Regions from separate parts of the Azospira sp. genome, predicted to be linked through region 2. Evidence: predicted binding sites of a transcription regulator. Region 2 holds the regulator's gene; the other holds the start of a gene.
The links. The regulator FNR, encoded in region 2, switches genes on or off when oxygen is low (the NO sensors DNR and NnrR bind a similar motif). The targets are predictions, from matches to a motif close to TTGANCTAGNTCAA.
Positions count from the first base shown of each region.

Region 1: paaK (phenylacetate--CoA ligase PaaK) is a predicted target of FNR. The motif match lies at 3,766-3,779, and genes of this name have one in related genera.

Region 1 covers NZ_JAOTRW010000004.1:351,484-367,369, reverse strand. Annotated here, with positions in the region: gene paaK (phenylacetate--CoA ligase PaaK) at 1-759, opposite strand, end outside; gene OEL49_RS07615 (MATE family efflux transporter) at 914-2,278, shown strand; gene paaK (phenylacetate--CoA ligase PaaK) at 2,377-3,693, opposite strand; gene OEL49_RS07605 (DUF2889 domain-containing protein) at 3,927-4,478, shown strand; gene sucC (ADP-forming succinate--CoA ligase subunit beta) at 4,530-5,690, shown strand; gene sucD (succinate--CoA ligase subunit alpha) at 5,702-6,598, shown strand; gene OEL49_RS07590 (TerC family protein) at 6,811-7,512, shown strand; gene OEL49_RS07585 (ornithine cyclodeaminase family protein) at 7,515-8,486, shown strand; gene OEL49_RS07580 (CHASE2 domain-containing serine/threonine-protein kinase) at 8,720-11,266, shown strand; gene OEL49_RS07575 (Stp1/IreP family PP2C-type Ser/Thr phosphatase) at 11,283-12,110, shown strand; gene OEL49_RS07570 (FHA domain-containing protein) at 12,133-12,861, shown strand; gene OEL49_RS07565 (CHASE2 domain-containing protein) at 12,905-15,118, shown strand; gene OEL49_RS07560 (MBL fold metallo-hydrolase) at 15,132-15,886, shown strand, end outside.
Region 2 covers NZ_JAOTRW010000004.1:132,382-148,267, forward strand. Annotated here, with positions in the region: gene OEL49_RS06485 (heavy metal translocating P-type ATPase) at 1-2,343, opposite strand, end outside; gene OEL49_RS06490 (universal stress protein) at 2,527-2,955, opposite strand; gene OEL49_RS06495 (sulfite exporter TauE/SafE family protein) at 2,975-3,661, opposite strand; gene hemN (oxygen-independent coproporphyrinogen III oxidase) at 3,791-5,188, opposite strand; gene fnr (fumarate/nitrate reduction transcriptional regulator Fnr) at 5,340-6,086, shown strand; gene OEL49_RS06510 (hemerythrin domain-containing protein) at 6,183-6,761, opposite strand; gene OEL49_RS06515 (SirB2 family protein) at 6,772-7,158, opposite strand; gene OEL49_RS06520 (NnrS family protein) at 7,178-8,395, opposite strand; gene OEL49_RS06525 (hypothetical protein) at 8,411-9,709, opposite strand; gene OEL49_RS06530 (DUF2249 domain-containing protein) at 9,768-10,007, opposite strand; gene OEL49_RS06535 (hemerythrin domain-containing protein) at 10,004-10,456, opposite strand; gene OEL49_RS06540 (MBL fold metallo-hydrolase) at 10,581-11,321, opposite strand; gene OEL49_RS06545 (chemotaxis protein) at 11,321-11,986, opposite strand; gene OEL49_RS06550 (NAD(P)H-dependent flavin oxidoreductase) at 11,983-13,146, opposite strand; gene OEL49_RS06555 (PHA/PHB synthase family protein) at 13,267-15,024, opposite strand; gene OEL49_RS06560 (MBL fold metallo-hydrolase RNA specificity domain-containing protein) at 15,070-15,886, opposite strand, start outside.

The DNA of each region.
Region 1 (15,886 bases), 220 kb from region 2:
GATGCACTCGTTGGCGACGCCGGGGCCCATGACTTCGGAAAGACCGTAGATGTCCACCGCGTCGATGCCCAGCAGGTTCTCGATTTCCTGGCGCATGCCGTCGGTCCACGGCTCGGCGCCGTGGATGCCGATGCGCAGGGAGGTGCCCCGGGGATCCATGCCCTGGCGCTTGAACTCGTCGGCGATGTTGAGCATGTAGGAGGGCGTGCACATGATGATGCGCGGCGCGAAGTCGGCGATCAGCTGCACCTGCTTTTCCGTCTGCCCGCCGGACATGGGGATGACCGTGCAGCCCAGGGCCTCGGCCCCGTAGTGGGCGCCCAGGCCGCCGGTGAACAGGCCGTAGCCGTAGGCGACGTGGATGATGTCGCCGCGGCGGCCGCCGGCGGCGTAGATGGAGCGGGCCATGAGGTGGGCCCAGGTGTCGATGTCCTTCTGGGTGTAGCCGACCACGGTGGGCTTGCCGGTGGTGCCGCTGGAGGCGTGCACCCGCACCACCTCTTCCCGGGGCGTGGCGAACATCTTGAAGGGGTAGTTGTCCCGCAGGTCCTGCTTGGTGGTGAAGGGGAACTTGCGCAGGTCGTCCAGGCTGTGGAAGTCGTCCGGATGCACGCCCTGGGCGTCGAACTTGGCCCGGTAGTGGGGCACGTTGTCGTAGGCGTGCTTCAGGGTCCAGCGCAGACGTTCCACCTGCAGTGCGGTGATTTCGTCGCGGCTGGCATTTTCGATGGCGTCGAGGCCGATCTTTGCTGCCGTCATTTTTATATAGTCCTTGTCATGGCCCCCTCCTCCCTAACGGCTGGGGCAAGTCACGCATTTTCCGGGATTTTTCCCCCCCGCTCAATGCATTTGCCACGAAGGAGGAGGGGGCGCCCCGTCGGCGGCCCGCCTTCCCTTATATACTGCGGGCGCCATGACCGCTTCCGTTCCTGCTTCTGCCGCTCCCCGCCTGGGGGAGGAAATCCGCCACATTGCCCGGCACGCCTGGCCGATCCTGGTGGCCCAGCTGGCCTCCATGGGCCTGATGCTGATCGACACGGCCCTGCTCGGCCACTACGGTGCCGCCGACCTGGCGGCGGTGGCCATCGGCGGCGGCATCTACATTGCCGTCATCATGGCCTGCGCCGGCGTGCTGCAGGCGGTGGCGCCGGTGGTGGCCCACCTGCACGGCGCCGGGCGCCACGGGGAAATCGCCGCCGCCCTGCAGCAGGCCTTCTGGGTGGCCCTGGTGCTGGCCGTGCCGGCCTGCCTGCTGATGCGCTTCCCCGACCCGCTGCTGGCCATGGCCACCATGGAGCCGGCGGTGGAGGCCAAGACCCGGGCCTACCTCGACCTGCTGGCCTGGGGCCTGCCCCTGGTGCTGCTGTACCGCACCCTGTTCGCCTTCGCCAATGCCCTCGGCCATTCCCGGCCCTTCATGCTGATCAGCCTGGCGACCACCGCCCTGCACCTGCCCCTCTCCTGGTGCCTGATCCAGGGGCGCTGGGGTGGCCCGCCCCTGGGGGTGGAGGGCACCGGCTGGTCCACCCTGATCATCGTCGGGGTCGGTTTTTTCTGCGGTTTCGCTTATCTGCGGCGCTCGGCCGCCCTGGCGCCCCTGGCCCTGCTGGGGCGCTGGCACCGGCCCCAGTGGGCGCGCTTGCGGGAGCTGCTGCGCCTGGGCCTGCCCATGGGCTTTTCCAACCTGGTGGAAATCAGCGCCTTCACCCTGATCGCCCTCTTCATCGCCCGGGAAGGTGCCACCGTGGTGGCGGGGCACCGCATCGTCGCCAACCTGGCGGCCCTGCTCTACATGCTGCCCCTGGCGGTGGCCATCGCCACCCTGGCCCGGGTCGGGCGGGCGGCCGGGGCCCGGGATCAGGCCGGCATGGAGCGGGCGGTCGGCGCCGGCATGGTCCTGGCCACCGGTCTGTCGCTGTTGTTCGGGGGCTTGCTGTGGTGGGGCGCCGGCCCCCTGGTGGGGGCCGCCACGGGGGATGGCCGGGTGGCCGCGGTGGCCGTCGGCCTGGTGGGTTATCTGGCGGCCTACCAGCTGTTCGACGCGATCCAGACGGTGGCGGGCTTTTCCCTGCGGGGCTGCAAGATCACCTTCCTGCCCATGCTGATCCATACCCTCTGCTTCTGGGGTGTCGGCCTGGGGGGCGGCTGGTGGCTGGCCTACGGCAGCCCGGCCATGGGCGTGGCCGGCTACTGGGCCGCATCCACCGCCAGCCTGGTGCTGGCGGCGGTGCTGCTGGGCGGCCTGCTGTGGCGGGTGCTGGCGGCAACCCGGGAATAGGGCGCTTCGCCGGTCCTGCCTGAAAAGGCGCGTCCCGTCTCGTTGTCAGGCAAGGCACGGCTGGCAGCGGCGTCCTGCCTGCATTCCAGGCGATGCCGCTATTGCGGGCGCTTGTCCACCACCCGCCGGGCCTTGCCGCCGACGGCCCGTTCGATGCTGCCCACCGCCTCCACCCGCACCCGGGTGGAAATGCCGATGTAGGACTTGATGTGATGCTGCAGCTCCCGCGCCGCCTGCTCGGAGACGTGGGTGCCCGCATTGGCGAACTCGGGTTTCAGTTCCACCCGGATGTCCAGCTTGTCCAAATGGCCTTCACGCCACACCTCCAGCTGGTAATGGGGCGACAGCTCGGCCTGCTTGAGCACGAATTCCTCGATCTGGCTGGGGAAGACGTTGACGCCGCGGATGATCAGCATGTCGTCGGAACGGCCGGTGATCTTGCCGATGCGGCGGAAGCTGCGGGCCGTGGGCGGCAGCAGGGTGGTCAGGTCCCGGGTGCGGTAGCGCACCACCGGCATGCCCTCCTTGGTCAGGGAGGTGAACACCAGTTCGCCGTGGGCGCCGTCGGGCAGGACTTCGCCGGTGTTGGGGTCGATGATCTCCGGGTAGAAGTGGTCTTCCCAGATGGTGGGGCCGTCCCGGGATTCGATGCATTCGCTGGCGACGCCGGGGCCCATCACTTCCGACAGGCCGTAGAGGTCCATGGCGGCGATGCCGAAGCGGCGCTCGATCTCCGCCCGCATGCTTTCGCCCCAGGGCTCGGCGCCGAAGAGTCCGATGCGCAGGCTGGAGCCGGCCAGGTCGAAGCCCTGGTGCTCGCATTCGTCGGCCAGGTTGAGGGCGTAGGAGGGCGTCACCACCAGCACCGTGGGCTTGAAGTCGGCGATGAGCTGCACCTGGCGCTCGGTCTGGCCGCCGGAAACGGGCACCGCCGTGGCGCCCAGGCGCTCGACGCCGTAATGGACGCCGAGGCCGCCGGTGAACAGGCCGTAGCCGTGGGCCACATGGACGATGTCCTCCGGTCCGGCGCCGGCGGCGCGCAGGGCCCGGGCCATGATGTCGGCCCAGCGGTCGATGTCGCCGGCGGTGTAGCCGACCACGGTGGGCTTGCCGGTGGTGCCGCTGGAGGCGTGCACCCGCACGATGTCGCGCATGGGCACGGCGAAGAGGCCGTAGGGGTAGTTGTCCCGCAGGTCCTGTTTGCCGGTGAAGGGGAACCTGGCCAGGTCCGCCAGGGTCTTCAGGTCGTCCGGATGGACGCCGTGGGCGTCGAACTTGGCCCGGGTATGGGGCACCTTCTCGTAGGCGTGGCGCAGGGTCTGTTGCAGGCGCTTGAGCTGCAGGGCGGCGATTTCGTCCCGGCTGGCGCGGGCGATGCGTTCCCCTTCCAGGGCGGCGGCGGACTCCCGGTGCATGGTTTTCTCCCCGACTTTTTGTCGTTGTAATAATGCTGTCCGGGATTCTGGGGGCGGCGCGGCGGGAGGCGCTTAATCTGGATCAAATGGAGGCGCTGCGGGCCCGGGATTTGTATCCATAATTATGAATGCAAAACAGCGGGGCGCCTTTTTTCTTGTGTTAATATTGGCGGACTAACAATAAGATAGCGCTCCGCTGCTGTAATCCGTTGCATAAAGAATCCGGCCTCCCCATGCCACTTTCCCCTGCCCCTGTTGCCCGCCAGCGCCTGCACGTCCGCAGCATCCAGTTGTATGGCTTCAAGCGCGAGGATGGTCTGTGGGACGTGGAGGCGCGTCTGACCGACGTCAAGGATCATGATTACCCCCTTTCCTCCGGGCTGCGGCCAGCAGGAGAACCGGTGCACGATATGTGGGTACGGGTCACCATCGATCGGGAATTCAACATTCTCGCGGCGGAGACCCGGACGGACGGCATGCCCTATGTGGGACAATGCGACCGTATCAACGCGGATTACAACAGGTTGGTAGGCTTGAATCTGTTTCACGGCTTCCGCAGGGCGGTCAAGGAGCGTTTTGGCGATGTCAAAGGCTGCTCCCATCTGACCGAGCTGGTCATGGTGCTGCCGACGGCGGCGATCCAGACCTTTGCCAGTGAAATGAAAGACAACGAGGACCATGGTCACAAGCCTTATCAGCTTGACCGCTGCCATGCCCTCGAATCCACTTCGGAAGCGGTCCAGCGCTATTACCCGCGCTGGTACCGTGACCAGAAAATGGGGTAGGGGAGACACTCCTGCCTTTTGCTCGCAACTTCAACCAAGCAAGGAAAGCGCATGAAAATTCATGAATATCAGGGTAAGGAGATCCTGAGAAAGTTCGGCGTGACGACGCCGCGCGGCAAGCCTGCCTTCTCCGTCGACGAAGCTGTCAAGGTCGCCGAGGAACTGGGCGGCAAGGTGTGGGTCGTGAAGGCCCAGATTCACGCTGGTGGCCGCGGCAAGGGCGGTGGCGTGAAGGTTGCCAAGTCCCTGGATGAAGTGCGCCAATACGCCACCCAGATTCTGGGCATGCAACTGGTGACCCACCAGACCGGCCCGGAAGGCCAGAAGGTCCGCCGCCTGCTGATTGAAGAAGGCGCCGACATCAAGAAGGAATACTACCTGGCTGTCCTGACCGACCGCGCTACCCAGAAGGTCGCCGTCATGGCCTCCTCCGAAGGCGGTATGGACATCGAGGAAGTGGCCCACGCCACCCCCGAGAAGATCCTCAAGGAATTCGTTGATCCCCTGGTCGGCATCACCGACCAGCAAACCCTGAACCTGGCCCAGGGCATCGGCGTTCCCGCCGACTCCGTGGCCAAGGCCCAGGCCGAGATCAAGAAGCTGTACCAGTGCTACATGGAAACCGATGCTTCCCTGGCGGAAATCAACCCGCTGATCCTGGAAGGCAACGGCAACATCAAGGCTCTGGACGCCAAGTTCAATTTCGACTCCAACGCCCTCTTCCGTCATCCCGAAATCGTTGAATACCGCGATCTGGATGAAGAAGACGCCGACGAAATCGAAGCCTCCAAGTTCGACCTGGCCTACATCTCCCTGGACGGCAACATCGGCTGTCTGGTGAACGGTGCTGGTCTGGCCATGGCCACCATGGACACCATCAAGCTGTTCGGCGCCGAGCCGGCCAACTTCCTGGACGTGGGCGGCGGTGCCACCACCGAGAAGGTCACCGAAGCCTTCAAGATCATGCTCAAGAACCCCAAGGTCAAGGGCATCCTGGTCAACATCTTCGGCGGCATCATGAAGTGTGACACCATCGCCACCGGCGTGGTGACCGCGGCCAAGGAAGTGAACCTGTCCGTGCCGCTGGTGGTCCGCATGAAGGGCACCAACGAGGACCTGGGCAAGCAGATCCTGAAGGATTCCGGTCTGCCGATCATTTCCGCCGATACCATGGCCGAAGCGGCCCAGAAGATCGTCGACGCGGTCAAGTAAGGAGTTATTGAATGTCCATCCTGATCAACAAAGACACCAAGGTCATCACCCAGGGCATCACCGGCAAGACCGGCCAGTTCCATACGGAAAAGTGCCAGGAATACGCCAACGGCAAGAACTGCTTCGTTGCCGGCGTGAACCCCAAGAAGGCTGGCGAGAAGATCTTCGACATCCCCATCTACGCCACCGTCAAGGAAGCTGCCAAGGACACCGGCGCCACCGTTTCCGTCATCTACGTGCCGCCCGCCGGCGCTGCTGCCGCCATCTGGGAAGCCGTTGAAGCCGACCTGGACCTGGCCATCTGCATCACCGAAGGCATCCCCGTGCGGGACATGCTGGAAGTGCGCAACAAGATGAAGGAAAAGGAAGCCAAGGGCGGCAAGAAGACCCTGCTGCTGGGCCCCAACTGCCCCGGCCTGATCACCCCCGATGAAATCAAGATCGGCATCATGCCCGGTCACATCCACAAGAAGGGTCGCATCGGCGTGGTTTCCCGCTCCGGCACCCTGACCTACGAAGCCGTTGCCCAGCTGACCGAAATCGGTCTGGGCCAGTCTTCCGCCGTGGGTATCGGTGGCGACCCCATCAACGGTCTGAAGCACATCGACGTCATGAAGATGTTCAATGACGATCCGGATACCGACGCCGTCATCATGATCGGCGAAATCGGCGGTCCCGATGAAGCCGAAGCCGCCATGTGGTGCAAGGCCAACATGAAGAAGCCCATCGTCGGCTTCATCGCCGGTGTGACTGCCCCCGCGGGCAAGCGCATGGGCCATGCTGGCGCCCTGATTTCCGGTGGTGCCGACACCGCTGATGCCAAGCTCGCCATCATGGAAGAGTGCGGCTTCACCGTGACCCGCAACCCCTCCGAAATGGGCCGTCTGCTCAAGGGCCTGCTGAAGTAAGCAGCGTTCCCGGCGCAATGCCAAGGCGGGCCTTCTGGCCCGCCTTTTTCTTTTGGGGCATGCCCTGGGAGGCAGGCGGGGCGCCGCTGCTGGCGATGCCATGCCGGAAATGCCCGTCCTTCCTGCCTGAGCGGCCCCATGCTCTGTCATCGCAGACCCCGCCTGTCCGGGAAATGCCGGGCCAGGGCCCGGCCACGGTACAATCCGGCCCCATGGAACTCGACCTCACTTCTCCCGTTTTCTGGCTGGCGGTGGCCCAGATCATCGCCATCGACGTGGTGCTCTCCGGCGACAACGCCGTGGTCATCGCCCTGGCCTGTCGCAACCTTTCCCCCGAGCAGCGCAAGAAAGGCATCTTCTGGGGCGTCGCCGGCGCCGTCAGCCTGCGTGTGGTGCTGACCACCTTCGCCGCCCTGGTGATGAACCTGCCCTGGCTCAAGCTGGTGGGCGGTCTGCTGCTGCTGTGGATCGGCATCAAGCTGCTGCTGCCGGAGGACGACGACGGCCACGACATCAACGCCGCCGACCACCTGTGGGGCGCGGTGAAGACCATCATCGTCGCCGACTTCGTCATGAGCCTGGACAACGTCATCGGCGTTGCCGGCGCCTCCCACGGCAGCCTGTTCCTGCTGCTCTTCGGCCTGGCCGTGAGCATTCCCCTGATCGTCTGGTCCAGCCAGCTGATCCTCAAGCTGATGGAGCGCTGGCCGGTGGTGGTGACCCTGGGCGCCGCCCTGCTCGGCTTCGTCGCCGGCGAAATGATCGCCGCCGATCCCGGCCTGGCGCCCTGGCTGACCGGCACGCCGGCCTGGCTGCCCAAGGCCGTCGGCCTCCTCGCCGCCGTGCTGGTGGTGCTGGCCGGCAAGGTGCTGCAGGCCCGGCGCCCGGCCCCCGTCGATATTACCGTGGAGTAAGAATGGCCCTGTATCTGAGCGAAGCCGACGTCCAGTCGGTGCTGACCATGCCCATGGCCCTGGAGGCCGTGGAAACCGCCCACCGCGAACTGTCCCGGGAGGGCGCCCTGGCCGCCCAGGACACGCCCCGGGCCCGCACCCGCCTGCCCCAGACAGCCCTGCACCTGCTGCACGGCGGCCTGCCCGGGCTGGGCATCCTGGGCTACAAGGCCTATACCAGCAACCGCAGCGGCAACCGCTTCAACGTCTTCCTCTTCGACGCCGCCAGCGGTGTGCTGCAGGCCGTGGTGGCCGCCGATTACCTGGGCATGATGCGCACCGGCGCCGCCTCGGGCACCGCCGCCAAATGGCTGGCGCGGCCCGATTCCGAAGTGGCCGGCGTCTTCGGCAGCGGCTGGCAGGCCCGGGGCCATGTTGAAGCCATCTGCACCGCCCTGCCGCTGCGCCGGGTCAAGGTTTATGGGCGCAAGCGGGACAAGCTGGAAGCCTTCTGTGCCGAGATGGGCCAGCGCCTGCCCGGGGTCGAGATCGTCCCTGCCGCCGATGCGGAAGCGACGGTGCGCGGCTCCGATGTGATCGGCACCATCACCACGGCCGCCGCCCCCCTGTTCGATGCCGACTGGCTGGTGCCGGGCGTGCACATCAATGCCGCTGGTTCCAATGCCCTGATCCGCCAGGAACTGTCCGAAGCCGCCGTGCGCCGTTGCGACCTGGTGGCGGTGGATACGGTGGATACGGCCCTGAAGGAGGCCGGCGACCTGGTGCCCCTGCTGGAGAAGGGCCGCCTTTCCGCCCGTCAGCTGGTGGAACTGGGGGATGTCATCGTCGGCCGCCGTGCCGGGCGCAGTTCGCCCGAGCAGATCACCCTGTTCGAATCCCAGGGATTGGCGGTGCAGGATCTGGTGCTGGCCTCCCTGGTGCTGGCCCAGGCCCGGGCCCGGGGGCTGGGCCTGGAACTGCCGTTCGGCGGCTGAAAACGCCCGTTTGTTTCTCGCCCGCCGGGGAGCGTGAATTATGGCGCGCCCGGCGCCGGCTTTCTCGGCGAGAATCCCATTTGACTGAGTTAAGGCGGCACTGTAAGAATGCAGAATACGCCGCTGAATAATAGGGTTGCGGCACGAGGGAGTCGGAGGGAGCCAGCATTGGGCCGTTCCGGCAGGCCATAGAAGAAGACAACTAATCAATTTGGCATTGGAGGCCCTGCGCCATGCGCAAAGCCGGATTCTGGAAGACCGACTGGTTCCTCGGCCTGGCCCTGTCCCTGGCCATGCTGGCCGCCGCCAATGGGGAGTTGATCCAGAGCCTGGAGCGCAAGGCCTACGACATGGGCGTGGCCGCCTCCAGCCGGACCCCGTCCGAGCGGGTGGCGGTGATCGCCATCGACGACCAGAGCATCGCCAACATCGGCCGCTGGCCCTGGTCCCGGGACGTCCATGCCCGCCTCACCGACCTCCTGGTGGGGGCCAAGGCCAAGGTCATCGGCAACACGGTGCTGTTCTCCGAGCCCCAGATCGATCCGGGCTACGCCTACATCACCCGGCTGCTGGAACTCTCCCGCCAGGGCGCCATGCCGGCGGAGGCCGCCGGCATCCTGCAGGAGGCCGAGGCCGCCCTCAACACGGACCGCCGCCTGGCCCAGAGCTACGGCGCCACCGACACGGTGCTGCTGCCCATGCTGTTCCAGCTGGGCGATCCCCTGGGGCGGCCGGACCAGCCCCTGCCGGAGTTCGTCAGCCGCAACCAGCTGACCCGGGTCAATGCCGGCAGCGGCTTTGCCCTGCCCACCAACGCGGTGCAGCTGCCGGTGCCGGGCATCGGCGAGAAGGCCGCCGCCATCGGCCATCTCAACGCCTCCGTGGACGTGGACGGCGGCATCCGCAGCGAACCCCTGGTGCTCAGCTACTACGACCAGTTCTATCCCTCCCTGTCCCTGCTGATCGCCGCCCGCAGCCTCAATCTCGGGCCCGCCGACATCCAGGCGACCCTGGGGGAGTCGGTGCGCCTGGGCAAGCTGCGCATCCCGACCGACCCGGCCAGCCGCATGCTGACCTTCTTCTACAAGGACCGGGAGGGCAAGCCCGCCTTTGCGGTGGATTCCTTCTACGACGTGCTGTCCGGCAAGATTCCCGCCGCCAAGTACCAGGACAAGATCGTCCTCATCGGCGCCACCGCCGCCGGGGTCGGCGCCAGCCAGGTGACGCCCGTATCCCCGGCCATGGCACCGGTGCTGACCCTGGCCCACTCCGTCTCCAGCATCCTGCAGGAACACTTCTTCGTCATCCCGGCCTGGGGCCTGGGGGCCGAACTGGCCGCCTACCTGCTGGTGGCCCTGTACCTGATCCTCTTGCTGCCCCGGCTTTCCGCCGGCGTCGGCGCCGGCCTCACCGCCCTGCTGCTGGCGGCCCTGCTCGGCCTGCATTTCGGCCTGATGCTGGGGGCCGGCCTGTGGCTGCAGCTGATGGGCGCCGCCACCCTGCTGCTGCTGGGCCATCTCCTGCTCACCACCAAGCGCTTCCTGGTGACGGAGCGGGGCAAGGAGAAATCCGACCAGGAGTCGGCCGAGTCCAACCGCATGCTGGGCCTGGCCTTCCAGGGCCAGGGCCAGCTCGACATGGCCTTCGACAAGCTGCGCAAGTGCCCCCTGGACGACCAGTTGATGGAGAACCTCTACAACCTGGCCCTGGACTTCGAACGCAAGCGCCAGTTCAACAAGGCCGAGGCCGTGTTCCGCTACATGTCCGGCTACAACCCCAAGTTCCGGGACCTGGAAATGCGCCTGTCCCGGGCCAAGGCCATGTCGGAAACCATCATGCTCGGCGGCGCCGGCGCCCGCAGCAGCGGGGGCACCCAGATTCTCACCGGCGGCGAGGTGGAAAAGCCCATGCTGGGCCGCTATCAGGTGGAAAAGCCCATGCTGGGCCGCTATCAGGTGGAAAAGGAGCTGGGCAAGGGCGCCATGGGCGTGGTCTACCAGGGGCGCGACCCCAAGATCAACCGGGTGGTGGCCATCAAGACCATGGCCCTGGCCCAGGAGTTCGAGGAAGACGAGCTGGCCGACGTCAAGGAGCGCTTTTTCCGCGAGGCGGAAACCGCCGGCCGCCTCAACCATCCCAACATCGTCACCATTTTCGATGCCGGCGAAGAGCACGACCTGGCCTATATCGCCATGGAGTTCCTCAAGGGCAAGGACCTGGTGCCCTTCACCAAGGCCGACCACCTGCTGCCGCCCGAGCGGGTGGCCGACATCGTCGCCCGGGTGGCCGAGGCCCTGGACTACGCTCACCGCAACAACGTGGTGCACCGGGACATCAAGCCGGCCAACATCATGTACGAGCCCGAGTCGGATCAGGTCAAGGTGACCGACTTCGGCATTGCCCGCATCACCGATTCGTCCCGCACCCGTACCGGCATGGTTCTCGGCACCCCGTCCTACATGTCGCCGGAGCAGCTGGCGGGGAAGAAGATCGACGGCCGCTCCGACCTGTTTTCCCTGGGCGTGACCCTGTACCAGTTGTGCTGCGGCCAGCTGCCGTTCCATGGCGAATCCATGGCCCAGCTGATGTTCAAGATCGCCAACGAGGCCAGCCCCGACGTGCGCCTGGCCAATCCGGCCGTGCCCGCGGCCCTGGCGGAAATCATCAACAAGGCCCTGGTCAAGGACGCGGAGCAGCGTTACCAGACCGGGGCGGAAATGGCGCGCGACCTGCGTGCGGCCTGCGCCCCCGGCGCCGGCGGCGTGGACGTGACGCTCTGAGGGGGAGGAAAACTGCGTGCATAAGAGTCTGAGCGAGGCCCTGGAAATCGCCGTCAAGACCGATCCGGGCATGGTTCGGGGCCACAACGAGGATGCGGTCTTCGCCAATCCCCATCTGGGCCTGGCCATCCTGGCCGACGGCATGGGCGGCTACAACGCCGGCGAGGTGGCCAGCGGCATGGCCACCACCCTGCTCTCGGGCGAGATCGAGGAAGGCCTGATCCTGAAAGGCGCCTGGGAGGTGGAGCCCGACGGCGAGCCCTACGCCAACGCCCTGCTGCGGGAGCGTATCGCCACCGCCAATTCGGCCATCTACCACGCCGCCCAGAGCCAGCCCCAGTACGCGGGCATGGGCACGACCCTGGTGCTGGCCCTGTTCGCCGACAACGTGGTGACCGTCGCCCACATCGGCGACTCCCGCCTCTACCGCCTGCGCGGCGAGGAATTCGTGCGGGTCACCCGGGACCATTCCCTGCTGCAGGAGCAGCTCGACAGCGGCATGCTGACGCCGGAACAGGCCCGGCTGTCCATGAACAAGAACCTGGTGACCCGGGCCCTCGGCGTGGACCCGGAGGTGGAGCCGGAGATCCGCTCCTACCCGGTACTGCCGGGCGACATCTTCCTGCTCTGTTCCGACGGTCTCAACGACATGGTGGAGGACGAGGAAATCGGCCTCACCCTGCAGACCCTTTCCGCCAACCTGGAGCTGGCCGCCACCCAGCTGATCCAGATGGCCAACGACAACGGCGGCCGCGACAACGTGTCCGTGATCCTGGTCAAGGTCCTGCGCGACTTCGCCGCCCCCCGCGGCTGGTGGTCCCGCTTCCTGGCCTGGTTGAAATGATTTTTCGCTAAGGAATTGCACTATGGCAAAGCTGATTCTCTCCATGGACGGACTGGTCCTGAAGGAAATCCCGCTCACCAAGGAGCGGATGACCATCGGCCGCAAGCCCCACAACGATATCCAGATCGACAATCTGGCCATCAGCGGGGAACACGCGGCCCTGGTGACCATCCTCAACGATTCCTTTCTCGAGGACCTGAACAGCACCAACGGCACCCTGGTGAACGGCCAGCCCATCAAGAAGCACTTCCTGCAGAACGGCGACGTGGTGGAACTGGGCAAGTACAAGCTCAAGTTCATCAGCGACCTGCCCGCCGCCCGTGAGGGGGAGACCGACTTCGAGAAGACCATGGTGCTGCGCCCCGGCAGCATCCAGCCCCAGGAGGCGCCCGCCGCCTCTGCCGTGGGCGAGACCACCCACGCCAATTTCGGCGACGTGCGCATTCCGTCGCCGCCGCCGGCTGCCCCTGCCGCCGCCGCGGCGCCCCTGCTAGGGGTGGTGCAGATCCTCAACGGCGCCAATGCGGGCAAGGAACTGGAACTGGTGAAGACCCTCACCACCCTGGGCAAGCCCGGCGTGCAGGTGGCCGTTATCACCCGGCGCCCCCATGGTTATTTCATCACCCATGTGGAAGGCGGCCAGTTCCCGGTGGTCAACGGCAAGACCCTGGACGCCCAGGCCCATCCCCTGGCGGACCACGATGTGGTCGAAATCGCCGGGGTGAAGATGGAATTCTTCCTGAAGAACTGAGGGGCGCGGACGCAGCGGCGCCGCACGGCCAGCCGGGGGCAAATTGAAAAAGAACCTTGTCAGAATCGCCCTCGGCCTGGCGCTGGTGCTGCTCACCCTGGGGCATTCCATCCGCCTCTACCAGCATCCCCTGCTGTCCCACCTGGATGCCATCACCTACGACGCCCGCCTGCGCCTGACCCAGCCCGGCGGCCAGGACAGCCGGGTGGTGGTGGTCGATATCGACGAGAAGAGCCTGGCCGAAGTGGGGCGCTGGCCCTGGAGCCGGGACAAGGTGAGCCGGCTGGTGCGGCAGCTGACGGACCACTACGGCGTGCAGCTGGTCGGCTTCGACGTGGTCTTTGCCGAACCCGATGAAAGCTCCGGCCTGCGGGTCCTGGAGCGCATGGGCGCCACCAGCCTGAAGGGCGACGCAGCTTTCCTTGCCTCCCTCTCCTCCCTGCGCGGCAGCCTGGATTACGACGGCCAGTTCGCCGCCACCCTCAAGGGGCGGCCGGTGGTGCTGGGCTTCTACATGTCCAACGGCATTCCCCAGGGGGCGCTGCCACCGGCGGTGCTGCCGGCCGGCACCTTCCAGGGGCGCAACATCCTGTTCACCTCCTGGCGCGGCTACGGCGGCAACCTGCCGGCCTTCCAGGCGGCGGCCCCGGCCGGCGGCCACTTCAATCCCCTGGTGGATTTCGACGGCATTTCCCGCCGGGTGCCCATGCTGGTGGAGCACGGCGGCCAGTACTACGAATCCCTCTCCCTGGCCATGGTGCGCCTGCTGCTGGGCAATGTGCCGGTGCGGCCGGGCTACGCCGAAGGGGGCAGCGGTTCCGGCTATGCCGGCCTGGAATGGCTGGACCTGCCGACCCTCCGGGGGGCGCTGCGCATTCCCGTGGACGAGAACGTGGCCACCCTGGTGCCCTACCGGGGCGGCCAGGGCAGCTTCGTCTACCTGTCGGCGGCGGACGTGCTGCAGGGGCGGGTGGCGCCGGCCAGCCTGCAGGGGAAGGTGGTGCTGGTGGGCACCACCGCGCCCGGCCTCATGGACTTGCGGGCGACCCCGGTGGGCGAGGCCTATCCGGGGGTGGAAATCCACGCCAACCTGATTGCCGGCATGCTCGACGGCAGCCTCAAGCACAAGCCGCCCTACGCCCTGGGTTTCGACGTGGTCCAGGTGCTGCTGGTGGGCCTGCTGCTGTCCCTGCTGCTGCCGTCCCTGTCGCCATCCCGGGCCACCCTGCTCACCGGGGCGGTGCTGGCCGGGGTGGTGGGCCTCAACCTCGCTTTGTGGCAGTCCGGCCTGGCCCTGCCGGTGGCCGGCGTGCTGCTCCTGATCCTGGCCCTCTACGCCATGAACATGTCCTGGGGCTACTTCGTCGAATCCCACAGCAAGCGCCAGCTGACCCAGCTCTTCGGCCAGTACGTGCCGCCGGAGCTGGTGGACGAAATGGCCCGGGACCCGGAGCGCTACAGCATGGAAGGCCGCAACGCCGAGCTGACCGTGCTGTTCTCCGACATCCGCGGCTTCACCAGCATCTCGGAAGGCCTGGACCCCAAGGACCTGGCCCATCTGATCAACGAATACCTGGGCGCCATGACCACGGTGATCCGGCACCACCGGGGCACCCTGGACAAATACATCGGCGATGCCATCATGGCCTTCTGGGGGGCGCCGGTGGCCGACCCCGACCATGCCCGTCACGCCCTGCTGGCGGCCTTGGAGATGCAGGTGGAGCTGCGCCGTCTCGACGCCCCCTTCGCCGCCCGGGGCTGGCCGGCCCTGCAGATCGGCATCGGCATCAATACCGGCCTCATGACCGTCGGCGACATGGGCTCGCCCCTGCGCCAGGCCTACACGGTGATGGGCGATGCGGTGAACCTGGGCTCCCGCCTGGAGGGCCTGACCAAGCAGTACGGCGTCGGCATCATTGTCGGCGAGGCCACTCGGGCGGCGGTGCGGGACGGTGTCTTCCGCGAGCTTGACCGGGTCCGGGTGAAGGGCAAGGATGAGCCGGTGGCCATTTACGAACCCCTGGGCCTGGCGGGCAGCGTGCCCCAGGCCGTGCTGGATGAACTGAAACTGTGGCAGCAGGCCCTGCGCTGTTATCGTGCCCAGGAATGGGACCAGGCCGAGCTGCAGCTGATGAACCTGGTGCGCCTCAACGGCGACTGCCGGCTCTATCAGCTTTACGGCGAGCGCGTTGCCCATCTGCGGCAGCAAGCTCCGGGCGACGGCTGGGACGGCGTCACCACTTTCGAAACCAAGTAGCGGCCGGAAAATCATGAAAATCAGGATTCTCGGTTGTAGCGGCGGCATCGGCGGCCGGCATTTGCGGACCACCTCCATGCTGGTGGATCACGATGTGCTGGTGGATGCGGGAACCGGCGTGGCGGACCTTTCCCTGGCGGAGCTGGGGGCGATCGACCACATCTTCCTCACCCATTCCCATCTCGACCACATCGCCTCCCTACCCCTGCTGATCGACACCGTCATGGACATGCGCATCGGCCGGCCGGTGACGGTGCACGCCAGCGAGGCCACCCTTGCCATCCTGCGCCAGCATGTCTTCAACTGGCTGGTATGGCCCGACTTCAGCGAAATCCCGAGCCGGGAAGCCCCCTGCCTGCAGTTCCAGGCCATGGAGCTGGGGCAGCGGGTAGATCTGGGCTGCGGCCGCAGCATCACCGCCCTGCCGGCGGAACACACGGTGCCGGCAGTGGGCTATCTGCTGGATTCGGGCAGCAACAGCCTGGCCTTCAGCGGCGACACCACCAGCAACGACAGCTTCTGGCCCCGGGTGAACGAGGTTGCCAACCTGCGCTACCTCATCATCGAGACGGCCTTCTCCAACAAGGAGCGGGCCCTGGCCATCGCCTCCAAGCACCTCTGTCCAAGCCTGCTGGCGGAGGAACTGGCCAAGCTGGCGCGACCGGCCGAGGTTTTCATCACCCACCTGAAGCCCGGCCAGATCGAGCAGACCATGCAGGAGATCGAGGAAGGCGTGGCCGGCTTCAAGCCTCGCATGCTGCAGAACAA
Region 2 (15,886 bases):
CAGGCCGAAGGCGGCCAGGGGAATGCCCAGCACGTTGTAGATGAAGGCGAAGAACAGGTTCTGGCGGATCTTCGACAGGGTGGCCCGGGAAAGCGCAATGGCGTGGGCCACACCCATGAGGTCGCTTTTCACCAGGGTCAGGTCGGCGGCCTCCACCGCGGCGTCGGAACCGGCGCCCATGGCGAAGCTGACGTCGGCTGCCGCCAGGGCCGGGGCGTCGTTGATGCCGTCGCCGGCCATGGCCACCAGACGGCCGCCCTGTTTCAGTTTTTGCACCGCCGCTGCCTTGTCGCCGGGCAATACTTCGGCCTCGAAACGGGCGATACCGGCCTGGGCGGCAATGGCCGCCGCCGTGGCCCGGTTGTCTCCGGTGAGCATCACCACTTCCACGCCCAAGGCCAGCAGCCGCGCCACCGCAGCCTTGGAACTTTCCCGCAGGGGGTCGGCGATGGCGATCAGGCCCAGGGCCACGCTGCCATCGGCCTGCTGTTCGGCCAGCACCACCACCGTCTTTCCCTGTCCCTGCAAGGCAGCAAGGACGCCATTCTCCACCATGGCACCCCGCTCCGCCGCCCAGGACGGGCTGCCCAGCAGCAGGGCCCGGGAGGAAACCGTCCCTTCCACCCCGTGGCCGGCCACGGCGGCAAAGCCGCTCACCGCCTGCATCGCCAGGCCCCGGGCTTTCTGTTCGGCCAGCACGGCCCGGGCCAGGGGATGTTCCGAGCCCTGCTCCAGGGCTGCCGCCAGGGCCAGCACCTCGTCTTCGCTGGCGCCCAGGGCGACGATGTCGGTCACCGCCGGTTCGCCCCGGGTCAGGGTGCCGGTCTTGTCCACCGCCAGCACTTTCAATTTTTCCGCCCGCTCCAGGGCTTCCGCATTCTTCACCAGGATGCCGGCGGCGGCGCCCCGGCCGGTGCCCACCATGATGGCGGTGGGCGTGGCCAGGCCCAGGGCGCAGGGGCAGGCGATGACCAGCACCGCCACCGCATTGACCAGGGCGGTGGTGAAATCGCCCCCCAGCCACCACCACAGACCGAAGGTGACCAGGGCGATGGCGCAGACCACCGGCACGAAAATGGCAGAGATTTTGTCGGCCAGCCGCTGCACCGGGGCCTTGGAGCCCTGGGCCTCGGCCACCAGGCGGATGATGCCGGCCAGCAGGGTGTGTTCGCCGACGCCGGTAGCACGGCAGCGCAGCATGCCCTGGCCGTTGCTGGTGGCGGCGAAGACGGCGTCGCCCGCCTGCTTGCCGACGGGCATGGACTCGCCGGTGAGCATGGCTTCATTGACGCTGGAAGCGCCCTCGATCACCTCTCCGTCCACCGGCACCGCTTCGCCGGGGCGGACGATGAAGACGTCGCCGGGAATGAGCAGGGCCACGTCCAGCTCCACCAGTTCACCATGGCGTTCGACCCGGGCGGTCTTGGGCTGCAGGCGCACCAGTGCTTCCAGGGCGGCGGTGGTCTTGGCCTTGGCCCGGGCCTCCAGCAGCTTGCCCAGCAGCACCAGGGTGATGACGGCGGCGGAGGCTTCGAAATAGACGTGCTGGTGCTCCAGCCCGAAGAGGGTCACCACCAGGGAAAAGACGTAGGCCATGGTGGTGCCCAGGGCCACCAGCACGTCCATGTTGGCGCCACCGCCGCGCAGGGCCTTGTAGGCGCCGTCGTAGAAGCGCCAGCCGATCCAGAACTGCACCGGGGTGGCCAGCAGCAGTTGCAGCCAGCGAGGCAGCAGATCGCTGTGGCCATGTTCCGGCGCCGGGCCGAACATGGTGACCATCTGGGCCACCAGGGGCAGGGTGAGCAGGGCGGCGATGAAGAAGCGGCGCTTCTCGGCGGCGTAGAGGGCGGCCTTGCGGGCCTTTTCCTCTTCCCGGGTGGTGTCGCTGGCCACCCGGGCGCCGAAGCCGGCTTTTTCCACGGCACTGATCAGCCGGGCCGTATCCACCAGACCCGGCACGTAGCGGATACGGGCCCGCTCGGCGGCCAGGTTCACCGCACCTTCGACGCCGGGCAGACGGTTCAGCACCTTCTCGATGCGGGCCGCGCAGGCGGCGCAGGTCATGCCGGTAAGTTCCAGTTCCACCGTGGCCGGCGGCACGGAAAAACCGGCCTTCTCGATGGCCTCCACCACCCGCTGGGGCGTGGTTTCCTCGCTGTTCAAGGCGACGCTGGCCCGCTCCGCCGCCAGATTGACGCTGGCTTCCACGCCGGGCAGGCGGTTCAGCACTTTCTCGATGCGGGCCGAACAGGCGGCGCAGGTCATGCCGGCAATGGGCAGGTCGAGGCGGGAGGAAGAAGGAGCGGCAGGGGACTGGGACACGGGCAACTCGGCAAGAAACATTAGCAATGGCTAATTATGGGCGCAGGCGCCCTTAGCCGCCAGTAACAGAGGGGCTCAAACCCCATGGTTACAGACCGCCGGCACGGCCAGGGGTTTCTTCGTTGCGCGGGGATGGACGCAGCCCTCCTCCCCGCCCGCTCATGCCGGGGATCAGGCCGGCTGCGCTGGCAGACGGCCTGCCGCCTATTTCACCAGCAGGACGGGCACCGTGGTTTCATGCACCACCCGGGTGGCCACCGAGCCCATGACGGCCCCGGCGATGGCGCTCCAGCCGTGGCTGCCGAGCAGCACCAGGTCGGCCCCCAGTTCAGCGGCCTGATGGGCGATGACGGCCCCCGGCTGGCCCACGTGGATGTGCCGCTGGTAGGCCACCCCGGCGGCCTTGAGCTTGGCCTCGGCCGCCTCCAGGCGTTCCACGCTGTCCTCCCGGTAGTAGCGCTCCAGGGTTTCGTGGCCCAGGTGGCGCTGCACCCGGCCGTCGGGAATGGGCGGATGCACGTAGAGCAGGTGCACCGTCGGCACTTCCCGGTACCAGGAGAGGCGGGAAATCAGGTGATCCACGGCCCGCAGGGAACAAGCGGAACCATCGACCGCCAGCAGGAAATTCAGCATCGTCTGCTCCTCAGCATTTCTAGATGTTATGGGCCAGGCGCCAGGCACCCAGCAGGCCCCACAGGCCGAAGCCGAGCACGCTCAGCCCGGCGATGCCGCGCACCCAGGGGCGCCGCACGAAATCCTTCAGCCGCGCCGCCAGGAGGCCGGCCAGCAGCAGGTTGGGCAGGGTGCCCAGGCCGAAGGCCAGCATCACCGCGCCGCCCCGGGCGGCGCTGCCGCTCACCAGGGCGGTGGTCAGCACACTGTATACCAGACCGCAGGGCAGCCAGCCCCACAGCAAGCCCAGGGGAAAGGCCTGGGCCGGGCTGCGGGCGGGCAGAAAACGTTTGGAAAAGGGCTGCAGACGGCGCCACAGGCCCTGGCCTGCCCGCTCGGTCCACGCCAGGGCCTGGGTGGCGCCAAGCAGATAAAGGCCCAGGGCCACCAGCATCAGGTTGGCCAGCACGTAGAGCACCAGGCGCAGGGACCATTGCTCTCCCAGGTGGGCGCCGGCCGCGCCGACGGCCCCCGCCAGGAGGCCGGCCAGGCCATAGCTGGCGATACGCCCCAGGTTGTAGGCCAGATGCAGGGACCAGCGGCTGCCTCCGGCCTGCCCCAGAGAGAGGGCGCCGACGATGCCGCCGCACATGCCGATGCAGTGGGTGCCGCCGAGAAAGCCGACGAGGAGGACGGAAAGCAGGGTGGGCAGGAAGGAGTCAGCCACGTGGGAGCGCCGTGCGGAAAGTGAAAAAGGCCATGGCCAAAATTATACCGGGCACTGGGGTTTCCCCCAGCGCCCGGCTTTTCCCCCCTGAGGCTTGCCTCAAGTTAAACGCGGTATCCCGTAGCCCGGTCAGATGACCTTGCTGTAACGGGTGCGCTGCCGATCGGCGCGCAGATATTTGTCGAACACCATGGAGATGGCCCGCACCAGGAGACGTCCCGGGGGCAGCACGGTGATCCATTTGTCGTCCACCTTCACCAGCCCGCCCCGCTCCAGTTCCTTCAGGTCCTCCAGTTCGGCGGCGAAGTACTTCTTGAAGTCGATCAGGTGGGCGATTTCGATGGACTCGGTGGAGATTTCGAAATGGCACATCAGGGCCTGGATGATGGAACGGCGCAGCAGGTCGTCGGCGGTCAGCTCGATGCCCCGCAGCACCGGCAGCACGCCGGCGTCCAGGCGGTCGTAGTACTCGTCCAGGGTGCGGTAGTTCTGGCTGTAGGTGGGCCCCACCTTGGCGATGGAGGAAATGCCGAAGGACAGCATGTCGCAGTCCGCATGGGTGGAGTAGCCCTGGAAATTGCGGTGCAGCCGGCCCTGGCGCTGGGCCACGGCCAGCTCGTCGTCCGGCTTGGCGAAGTGGTCCATGCCGATGAAGACGTAGCCGGCATCGGTCAGCTTCTTGATGGCCAGGGAGAGCAGCTGCAGGCGCGTGTCGGCGTTGGGCAGGTCGCTCTCGTTGATGCGCCGCTGGGGCTTGAAGAGGCCCGGCAGGTGGGCATAGTTGTAGATGGAGAGACGCTCCGGGTCCATGGCCAGGACCCGCTCCAGGGTGCGGTTGAAGCCCATCACCGTCTGGTGGGGCAGGCCGTAGATGAGGTCCACGCTGATGGACTTGAAGCCGCTCTTGCGCGCCTGGTCCATCACCGTGAAGGTTTCTTCCTCGGTCTGGATGCGATTGATGGCCTGCTGCACCCGCTCGTCGAAATCCTGGACGCCCAGGCTCATGCGGTTGAAGCCCAGCTCGCCGAGCAGGGCCACGGTGGGCCGGTCCACCTTGCGCGGATCCACTTCGATGGAAATCTCGGCCCCATCCACCAGCTTGAAATGGCGGTGGGTGAGGTCCATCAGCTGGTGCATTTCCTCATGGGAGAGGAAGGTGGGCGTGCCGCCGCCCCAGTGCAGCTGGGAGACTTCCCGATCCCCGTCCAGCAGGTACTCGGCCTGCAGGGCCATCTCCTTGCCCAGGTACTTGATGTACTTGGCGCTGCGGCCGTGATCCTTGGTGATGATCTTGTTACAGGCGCAGTAGTAGCAGATGGTGTTACAGAAGGGGATGTGGAAGTATAATGACAGCGGTCGGCTGATACCGCCGATGTTGCGTTTGCCCAACCACAGCTTCAGGGCCTCGGCATCGAAGGCTTCGACAAAACGGTCAGCCGTCGGATAGGACGTGTAGCGCGGTCCATTGACGTCGAAGCGGCGGATGATCTGGGGATCGAAAACCAGGTTGTTGGCGGTAAATGTCATTGAAAAACAGTCGTTGCAGAACCACACATTAGGTGCGGCTTATTATCGTGGTGCAGGAACTGGGGCACGTTGACCTGGATCAAAGGCTTCCAAAGGGCCTTCCGGCGCAGGTTACCACCATCCGAACGCCCTTGGCCCAGCGAGGAACAGCATGCCGTTGAAGAAGACCAGCGCCCAAGAAATTACCCTGTCGGTCATCAAGACCGCCTGCTCGAACTGTAACCTGCAAGAACTGTGTCTTCCCTACGGTCTCAACGAGACCGAGATGTCCAAGCTGGACGAACTGGTCAGCACCCGCCGCAAGATCAAGCGCGGCGACCACCTGTACCGGGCCGGGGAGGCCTTCGAATCCATCTACGCCATCCGCGCCGGTTTCTTCAAGACCGACGTGCTGCTGGAAGACGGCCGCGACCAGGTCACCGGCTTCCAGATGGCCGGCGAGCTGCTGGGCCTGGACGGCATCAGCACCGAACACCATTCCTGTAACGCGGTGGCCCTGGAAGACAGCGAAGTCTGCATCATCCCCTTCCCCCGCCTGGAAGGCCTGTCCCGGGAGATCGTGGCCCTGCAGCACCACTTCCACAAGGTGATGAGCCGGGAGATCGTGCGCGACCACGGGGTCATGATGCTGCTCGGCACCATGCGGGCGGAAGAACGGCTGGCCGCCTTCCTCCTCAATCTCTCCCAGCGCTTCACCGCCCGCGGCTATTCCCACGCCGAGTTCTACCTGCGCATGACCCGGGAAGAAATCGGCAGCTACCTGGGCCTCAAGCTGGAAACCGTTTCCCGCGCCTTCTCCCGCTTCCAGGAAGAAGGTCTGATCGCCGTGCAGCAAAAGCACATCCGCATCCTGGACATCCCGGGCCTGAAAAAGCTGATGACCCACCAGTCGGCCTGATCCCGGGCAAGCGTCAAACAAAAAAGCGGCTCCGCGGAGCCGCTTTTTTTATTGCCCGGATTATTGCCCGGGCTTAGTCCAGGAGTGCCGGCAGTCCTACTGTTCCCCTTCCGGAAACACCGCCCCCCGCCGTGCCGCCATGCTGCGGCCGACGGCGGCCGCCTGCTCGGGGGACAGCAGGCGCCGCCCCAGGGGCAGCAGCTCCCGGGTTTCCAGATCGATGTGTCCCAGATAAAGCTCGGCCAGCCCTTCCACCATGGCCGCCGGCAGGGCCTCGCTGCATTCCCCCGGCTGGGCCGCGACGATGGCCTGCAGGCGGGCCAGCACCTCGTCCCGGGCCCGGTCCATGCGCCGGTGATCGGCCAGGATGCGCTCGATGAGGGCCTCCACCTGAGCCGCCACCGCCGCTTCCCGGGCCACCGCCTGGCTCGCCCGCAGGGCGGGAAAGAGGTCATCCTCCTCGTCCGCATGGTGATGGGGAGCGGCCACGGAGAAATAGCGCAGCACGCCCTGGGCCGCCTCCCGGGCAGCCTGGTCGGCACCGTGCCGGGGCAGGTGCTGCACCAGGCGACGCAGGGTCTCGATCTGGGCCTGGATGCGACCGTGACAGGCATCCAGCATTTCCAGGGGTTCGTCGAAACTGGGGGCGGCGGCGCCCAACAGGCTGTGGCTCATGCAATTCCTTTCACAGACCGGCGAAGAAGCCGGCGGGATGACGCGTCAGGGCAACGGAAACGATATAGGCGAAACACGACAGGGCCATGACGAAAAAGATGCCCCGCACCGCCTTGCTGCGCCCCCGCTTGAGGGCCACGCTGCCACAGCCGATGTAGGCCAGCAGGGCCAGCACCTTGGCCGTCAGCCAGCCCTGGACGAAGGGATACTGGCCGGAGAGAAAGGCCAGGGCCAGGGCGCTGCCGAGCAGCAGGGTATCCACCACATGGGGCGCCACCCGCGGCAGGCGCCCCTGCAGTCGAGGCGACTCCTGCAGCATCCAGAATCCGCGCAGGAGGAATCCGAGGCCGGAGAGGACGACGCAGGTGATGTGCAGATGCTTGAGGGCCAGGTACATGGGATGGCTCCGCGATCCGTCAGCCGGGCTGGCCGTCGGGCCGGGGCCGCAGGTACATGGCGCCGTGGCGCCGCACCCACAGGGCGAACACCAGCAGCCAGGCCAGGCTGGCCAGCCACTGCAGGTTGAAGGGGCCGGACAGGGGCAGGAACTCGCCGGCGATGCGCAGCAGGGGCACGCTCTGGAACAGCCAGAACAGGGGCCAGGTGGTCTGATCCCCGGCGTTGATGGGCCGGCCCGAATGCCCCAGGGTGACCCGGGTGACCATGCCCAGCAGCATGGAAACAAAATAGCCGATGCTGATGGCGTGCAGGGGCGCCAGGCCGCCGAAGCTGCCGCCCAGCGCCAGGGCCAGCCCCTGGCAGGCATAGAGCACCAGCCCCAGGCCCAGCCAGACGGTGGCGCCGTGGATCATGGCCAGCATGGGCACCGCCAGGCTGCGCCGAAGCTGCCACTTCCAGGAGAAATGGATGACCACGGCGGCGGCAACGGCGTCCGGCAGCCACAGGGCTCCGTGCCAGCCGACCAGGGCCAGCAGGGCGTGGCCAAGGAAACAGGCCAGCACCAGCCACAGCAGGGGCATGGGTCGGTAGATGGTGTAGTTCTTCAGCACCGCTGCAGTGAAGAAGGGCAGCATGCGATGGCTGACGATGAAGAACACCGGCAGCAGGCAGCCCCACAGCCCCAGCTCGATGCCGGCCCGCACCCCGTCGCCGGCCATGGCTGCCAGGCCCCAGGCATAGGCCCAGAGGGCGACCAGGCCCAGCCCCAGGGCGGCCAGCAGCGCGTAGGCGTGGGAACGGTCCGGTGCGAAGCCCCGGGGCTGGGGCCAGGTCACGGCCCGGGCCAGGGCGACCAAGCCCCACAGCCAGCCGAGGGACGCCACCACCAGGCCGGACACGGCCAGGGGCGCCGCCAGCAGGCCGCCCCAGAAGAGCAGCCAGCCGCCTGCCAGCAGAGCGAAGGCCGGCAGGTACTGGCCCCGCGTCAGGGCCGGGGCGCTCACCCACTTGGGCAGGGCCGTCATGAGAAAGCCGAAGATGAAGGGGGGGAACAGGCCGAACAGCATCAGGGCCCCATGCAGCCAGATGCCGGGCAGGGCCCAGGCCGGAGCCCCATAGAGTCCGGCATAGCGGCCGCCCAGGTCCGCCGCCCAGAACAGCACCGCCAGCAGGCTCTGCAGGGCGCCGAGGGCGAACATGACCCGGTGGGGGGCGCTGAAAAAGGCCTTGAACATGGAATCTCCGAAAAATCAGGCAGCCGTGGCGAGTTGCTCGCCGATATGCCGCAGGTGCCGCCGATAGACCTGCAGGCAGCGCCAGAGGTTCACCAGCAACCACAGGTTGGACAGCAGCAGGGCCAGTCCGGCCGGCCAGGCGAACCAGGCGGGGCGGACCACGGCGGCCAGCAGCAGGGCCAGGGAAGCGGCATGGGCCGCCATCTGCCGCGCCATGGCGCTCTCGGCCAGGATGCGCTTCATGTTCGGCGCCAGCACCCGGCCCTGGCCCGCGTTCTGCAGATGCAGCCAGATGAGGAAGGGCACGATCTTGTACAGCATGCCGGTGATCACCGACATGAACCCGCCCACCAGCAGGAGCATGCCCAGCAGCAGGGGCAGCCCGGGCCACAGGCCCAGGGCCGGCCACAGCTGCCCCACCGCCCACAGGGCCGCCCCGCCGACGGCGCAGGCCAGCCCCAGCCGCCAGTAGCGCTGGGTGGCATCGAGCCTGGCCCGCTTGCTGCGCACCAGCAACCACAGGGTCGCCAGGGCAAAGGTGCCGCAACCGGCCGCCACCAGGGCCGCCAGGAGGGGGGCGCCGCCCCAGCCGGCCGCCTCGGCGCCGCTCCACAGGGCCAGCAGCAGGAACAGCAGGGGCGCCAGGAGCCGGGTCAGCCAGCCGGGAAAAGCCGGCGTCAGGAGGAACATGGGCACCACCACGTAGGCGACGCCGGACAGCAGCAGCACGCCCCAGCCCACCAGGCCCCAGGCCAGGTGGATGCCGGTGATTTCCAGCAGGGGCCAGGACAGCCCCCAGGCCAGGTTGACCAGCATGGACAGGCCCAGCAGCACCGTCACGCCGAGGCCGGCCACGGCCAGCTTGAGGGCCCACTGGATGGTGCTGCCCATGGGAATCTGAACCAGGGCCCGGCCGACGGCAACGAGGAAGATAAGAATGCCGCCACCGAGACACAACAGGGCGCCCTGGAACAGTTCGCTGCGGTAGGTGAGGAAGGCCCCCACCAGGAACAGCAGCCCCAGGGTAAGCAGGCCGTGCACCGCCCGGGCCACGCCCAGGGGCCGGGCCACGCCGGCGCCGGTGGCCACCGGCAGGATCTGCAGCAGGGCACCGACCATGGTCTGCAGCATGAAGCCGGCCGTCAGCAGGTGGGTGAAGGCCAGGGCGCCGGCGGTCCAGCGGGAGGCCAGCAGCTCCGGCCCGAGGAGCAGCAGGAGCAGGCCGGCGGCCGCCGCGAACAGGGGGGCGCTGAGGAAGAAGCGCAGGGGCGCCGCCAGGGGCGGGGCCTGGTCGAAGGACAGCATGGCTTGCATGGGAAGCGTCCTGGGCGGCGGCGTGACGATCAGCGGCGACGGGCCGGCGCCAGGGACCTCAGGCCGCCACCTTCCAGATGAGAATCTCCACCGTGCCGTCTTCTGCGGTCTGGGAACGGTAGGTATAGCCGTTGTTCACCAGGGTGCGGTACAGGGGATGGGGCTCCCGGTAGAGCAGGAGCAGCATCTTTTCCCCGTCCTTCAGCTCATCCAGGCCCTCCATGGTGCGCACGAAGGGTTCGGGCGGCTCCATCATGCGGGCATCCACCACCAGGGTGGCTTCGTCGCGGGCACTCATGACTGGGCACTCCCGGTGGTCTTCTGCAGCAGGGGCAGCAGCTCACCGGCATGCCCGGCCAGATGTTCGTCGCACATGGGATACAAGACGTTTTCTTCCTTCAGGTTGTGCTGCTGCATGAGGATCAGCAGGGTCTCGGCCGCCCCCAGGTAGTCGTCCTGGTCGCCGGCGGCCAGGGCCTGGCGCGCCTCGTCCATGAGACTGCGCATCTGCACATGTTCCAGCCGCATCATCTGGGTGGGCCCCATGCGGATGCCGGTGGCCTGCTCGAAGGCGGGAAAGAGGGTTTCCTCTTCCGCCTGGAAATGGGCCAGGGTGGCTTGGCAGAAATCGGCGAAGAGCTGGGCCGGCAAGGCCGGGTCGGGTTGGGCGAGGGACTGCTCCACGGCCGCGAACAGGTCGTCGCAGCGGCGGTGGTCGCCACTCATGTAGTCTCGGATGGGGGTCATGCCTGCTTCCTCTCTGGGGTTCAGGCAGATTCTGCCCAGCCCGGCAGGAGGACTCCTTGACTGGAATCAAAAGCGCCGGACAGGTGTCCGGCGCCGGGCGAAACAGGAGGGCGGGAGAGGCCGCTCAGCCGCGCAGGATGCCGACCTGCAGCTCGTCGAACCAGTTGATGAAGCGCTGCACGTCGGCCCCCTGGTAGATAGCGCCGTGCTGGGGGCAGAGCATGTCGATTTCCATCTGGGCCACCCGCTCGCACCAGCGGCGCTTGGCTTCGTTGGAACCCATCCAGCGACGGTGGAAGCCTTCGGCGTGCTTGATGTGGCGGTCAAAATCCTCGACGAAGAGGCCAGCCTCCTCGGGCGGCAGCAGGGCGGCGCCGACGTCGCCGGAGAAGTACATGCGGGCCTGGCGGTCGTAGAGGTGGAAATTGCCGGAGGAATGCAGGTAGTGGGCCGGCACCGCCGTCAGGGTGAGGCCGTTGAGGCCGATCTCCATACCCTCGTCGGGAATGGGCACGAAGGTGTCGCTGGTGCCGCCGAAATGGGGAATGAAGCTCTCCCAGAGCCAGCTGGTGTAGCAGTGCATCTTGGGATTGAATTCCAGCCACATGGCCAGGGAGGAGATGATGTCCGGGTCCTGGTGGGAAGCGAACAGGCCGACCACTGCGGACGGATCGAACTCGGCCGCCAGGGCGGAGAACACCGCCGGGAAAATCTCGGCGCCGCCCGGGTCCAGGATCAGCCCCTGGACGCCGTTGGCCACCAGGTACTCATTGGTGTCGATGAGGGAGTCGGGACGTTCCGGATCGCGCACGATGGCCACCCACTTGTGGGTGCCGTCCTGAAAGATGGTCTGGGTCTTTTTCATTATCTCCCCCCGAAGAAGCTGGATTTTTTCAGGGTCTCCAGGGAACCGCGGATCTCTTCGACAATGCCGTCGAACTCGCCGGAAACCTGGGCCAGGGCCCCGGCAAAGCTTTGCCCGTAGGCGGCTTCGATCTTGGCCGACTTGGCCAGCACGCCGCCCAGCTCCACCAGCTGGAAAGCATCTTCCAGGGCCAGCTTCAGCTCGCGCCGCAGGCGGGAAAGGGTCTCGCGCCGCACCTGGGCCTCCCGGTCGCGCCGCCGCAGCACCTCTTCCAGGCGGGCGTTGCCGCCGGAAAGCTGGACACCGGCCGCCAGCAGGCGGGAATAGCGGGAATGCTGCAGCAGGCGGGACACTTCCACCACGGAGGCGTGGATCAGCTGGCGCAGGGACTCCATCTGGGTCCGCAGGTCCCGGGAGAAGACTCGCAATTCGTTGGAGAGAACGCCGAAGCCGAGGGCGGCACTGCCGGCCCGCTTGGCCAGGAAGATGGCGTTCAGGGCCATGATGTTGATCTTGAAGGCGACGGCCACCACCGCCTTGATCTGTTCGTTGATGCGCACGATGCGCAGCAGGTCCAGGGACGCCCCGGCAGTTCCTTCCGCGGCACGAATGCCGGAATGGGATGCCGGGTAGGTGTCGGAAACCTGCAGCGCCGTGGAGGTCATGTGAAGACGGGTTTTTCGCCAGTCAGCAGATAATGCATCAATTCTCGCACGGGGCGAATGGCGGAACCAAACGGCAGGCTGGAGGCGCCGCGGAAGAAAAGGCCCTTCTGCACGTCGCCGGTGACGGCGGCAGCCAACTGGTTGTCGATGCAGAACTGGCCATGCTTGGGGTTGCTGTCCCGCAGGCCGCACTGCAGCAGGCAGTCCCAGGCCAGGGTGCATTTGTGCTCCTTGCCGGCGGCGGCAGCCATGAGCTTTTCTTCCCGGTTCAGGTACTTTTCCAGCCAGGGGGTCTTCACTGCCCGGGCCGGCAGGCCGGCACAGCTCATGAAGTCCACCACGTCCTTGTCCTTGGCGCCGGCCAGGACCTTCTTGAATTCGATGTCGGCGTCGCCCTCTTCGGCCACGGCGAAGGCACTGCCCAGCTGCACGGCGGCAGCGCCCATGTCGATCAGCTCCCGCACCCGTTCGTGGCTGTTGATGCCGCCAGCCGGAATCAGGGGAATCTTCTCGGAAGCAATGCCCATTTCCTCGAAGGCTTCCAGCACGCCGGGGATGACCACCTCGAAGTTGAAGCGGGGATCGTTCACATCCTCCTTCTTGGCGGCACCCAGGTGGCCGCCGGCGTAGCGGGGATGTTCGATGACGATGGCGTCGGGGAGGCGGTTCTTGCGCATCCATTTCTTCAGCAGCAGCACGATGCCGCGCACGTCGGAAAGAATGGGCACCAGGGCCACGTCCGGGTAGCCCTCGGTCAATTCGGGCAGATCCAGGGGCAGGCCGGCACCCATGACGATGGCCTCGGCGCCGGACTGACAGGACTGACGCACGTAATCCTGGTACTGGGTCACCGCCCGCATGACGTTCACGGCGATGACGCCGCGGCCCTGGGCGATGTCCTGGGCCATCTTGATTTCCCGGTCGAGGGCGATCAGGTTGGCCTTTTCGATGGCTTCCCGGTTGCGGGAACGGCCGGTCTCGGCCATCAGGTCCGGGTGGTGGCGGCGCAGATCGACGCTGGCGATGGTCCCCACCCCGTTGAGGGAGGCGACGGTACCAGCCAGGCGGTGGGCGGAAATACCGACCCCCATTCCCCCCTGGACGATGGGCACCAGGGTCTTACCTTTGATTTTGAGAGGGGGGAAAGCGGTGGAGCTCATCGAGTCTGGGGCCTAAAAACAAAGCCGCCCACGATATCACAATCCGGGATGCTTGGCTTGATCTGGATTAAGCCTTTTGTCGTAGCTCCCCCGCCGGGCTTTCCCCTTCCCATGCCTGCCTCAGGGTTCCAGCACGTAGGTGCCCGGCGCCGGCGCCAGGGCCGGAAAATCCTTGTGGGGCTTGGGCGGGGCCACCAGGGCGCCACTCTTGGGCACCAGCCACTGCACCCAGTCCTCCCACCAGCTGCCAGGACGCTTCTCGGCCGCCGCTTCCCAACGCTCGATATTCTCGCCCCGCTCCGGCTCGCCCACCCAGTAGCTGCGCTTGGGCGGATTCACCGGCGGATTGACGATACCGAGGATGTGGCCGGAAGTGGACAGCACGAACCGGGTCGGCGCACTGACGTACTTGCGGATGCGATAGCACTGGCGCCAGGGGGCGATATGGTCGTCCTCCGCCGTCACTGCATAGAGAGGCTGGGTGATGCGTTCCAGGTCGATGGCCTCACCGCCGATGGTAAGGGCATCCTTCTTCACCAGATTATTGTTGAGGTACATCTCCCGCAGGTAGTAGGAATGCATGGCGTAAGGCATGCGGGTGCTGTCCACGTTCCAGAACAGCACGTCGAAAGGCGCCAGGGGCTCGCCGTAGAGGTAGCTGTGCACGTAGTAGTGCCAGATCAGGCTGTTGGAACGCAGCATGCGGAAGGAGGACATCATTTCCTTGCCGTCGAGGTAGCCCTTCTTGGCCATGGAATCCTCGATCCACTTGACGCTGGCCGGATCCACGAAGACCTCGATGTCGCCGGGACGGGAGAAATCCGTCAGGGTGGTGAACAGGGTCCAGGAGGACACCGGCACCTTGTCGGCACTGCCGAACTTGCGGTTGGCCCAGGCCATGTAAGCCGTCAGGGTGGTGCCGCCGATGCAGTAGCCCACCGCATTGACCTGAGGCACCTTGCAGATGGTGCGGGCGGCTTCCATGACCTCATGCACGCCCTCAGTCACATAGTCTTCGTAGGTGACCTGGGACATGTCCTCGGTCGGATTTTTCCAGCTGGTGATGAAAACCGTGAAGCCCTTCTCCACCAGATAGCGCACCAGGCTCTTCTTGGCGGTCAGGTCCAGAATGTAGAACTTGTTGATCCAGGGCGTGACGATGACGATGGGCTGTTTGTAGACCTGGGCCGTGGTCGGGGTGTACTGGATCAGTTCCACCAGGCGGTTGCGGAACACCACCTGGCCGGGCGTGGTCGCCAGATCGACGCCGACCTTGAAGGCATCCTCGTCCACCATGCGCACGGTGCCGGACTGGCTGTCCTTGAGATAGTTCTCCATGCCCCGGGCCAGGGACTCTCCCTTGCTCTCGACGAACTTGCGCAGGGCCACCGGGTTGGTCCAGAAGAAATTGGTGGGCGCCACGGCATTGAGCCACTTGCGCAGCCAGAAGGCGGCGCGGCGGCGCTCCTTGTCCGACAGTCCGGGGGTCTCGAAGTACATGTCCTCCAGCCGGTGGGTCATGGCCAGATACCACTCCTTCATGATGTCCCAGGTCGGGGACTGCTCCCATACCGGATCTGAAAAACGGCTGTCATCCTCGTGGGGGCGCACCACATCCTCGGAAGGCAGGCCCAGGGCCCGGCGCATGACGTGGGCCTGGAGGGCCAGCAGGTCGCCGGAAAGACCCGTCATGACGCGGCTCAGCTCCTGGGGATGCATCAGCCAGGCGGCCTGGGCATTGAGCATGGAGGTGGTGATGCCAAAAGGATCGACCTGCTTCTCCAGTTTCTCCCCCATGTCTTCCAGGGGACTGGCTCCCGAGAGGTTGATGCTCTTGTGGTGCTTGGAGGAGGAAGCTGAATTGGGGTTGGCCGCCATGGTTTTCTGCCTTTTTAGGACTGACGCTGGAAGAGGAATTTTATATCAAACTATGACAGGGTCGTTGCAACGGGCTACGGCCACATTGGCCCAGCCGTAGCGCTGTTCGATGGCATCGCGCAGGGCCTCGGCAGCCTCCGGCTCGCCATGGACGACCCGCACCTGGCCCGGCGCCCGGGAAAAGTGTCCGACCCAGTCCAGCAGCGCCTGCTGGTCCGCATGGGCGGAGAGGCCGCCGATGGTATGCACGTCCGCCCGCACCGGCACGATCTGGCCGAACAGGCGCACGGTCCGGGCCCCATCCACCAATCGACGCCCCAGGGTGCCAGCCGCCTGGAAGCCGGTAATCAGCACCGTGCTCTCGGGACGGGGCAGGTTGTAGGCCAGGTGGTGCTTGATGCGTCCCGCATCGCACATGCCGCTGGCGGAGATGATCACGGCGCCTTCCCGGATGTCGTTGAGGGCCATGGACTCTTCCACGTCGGCGGTGAAATGCACCCGCACCGCCTGGGGATTGGCTTCCTGCCAGGCCATCAGGTCCCGGGTTTCGTCGTCCCACAGATGGCGGTACTTGAGGGTGATGCGGGTGGCCGCATCGGCCATGGGGGAATCCACGTAAATCTTCAGGTGGGGCAGCCGCCCCTGCCGCACCAGACCGCCAAGGACATAGAGGATTTCCTGGGTCCGCCCCACGGCGAAGGCGGGGATGATGATGTTGCCGCGCTTCTCGCCGAACGTGTGCTCAAAGGCCCGGATCAACTCCGCCTCGGTATCCTCCAGGGGCCGGTGCACCCGGTTGCCGTAGGTCGATTCGATGCAGAGCAGGTCGGCCTCGGCGATGAACTCGGGGTCCCGCAGCACG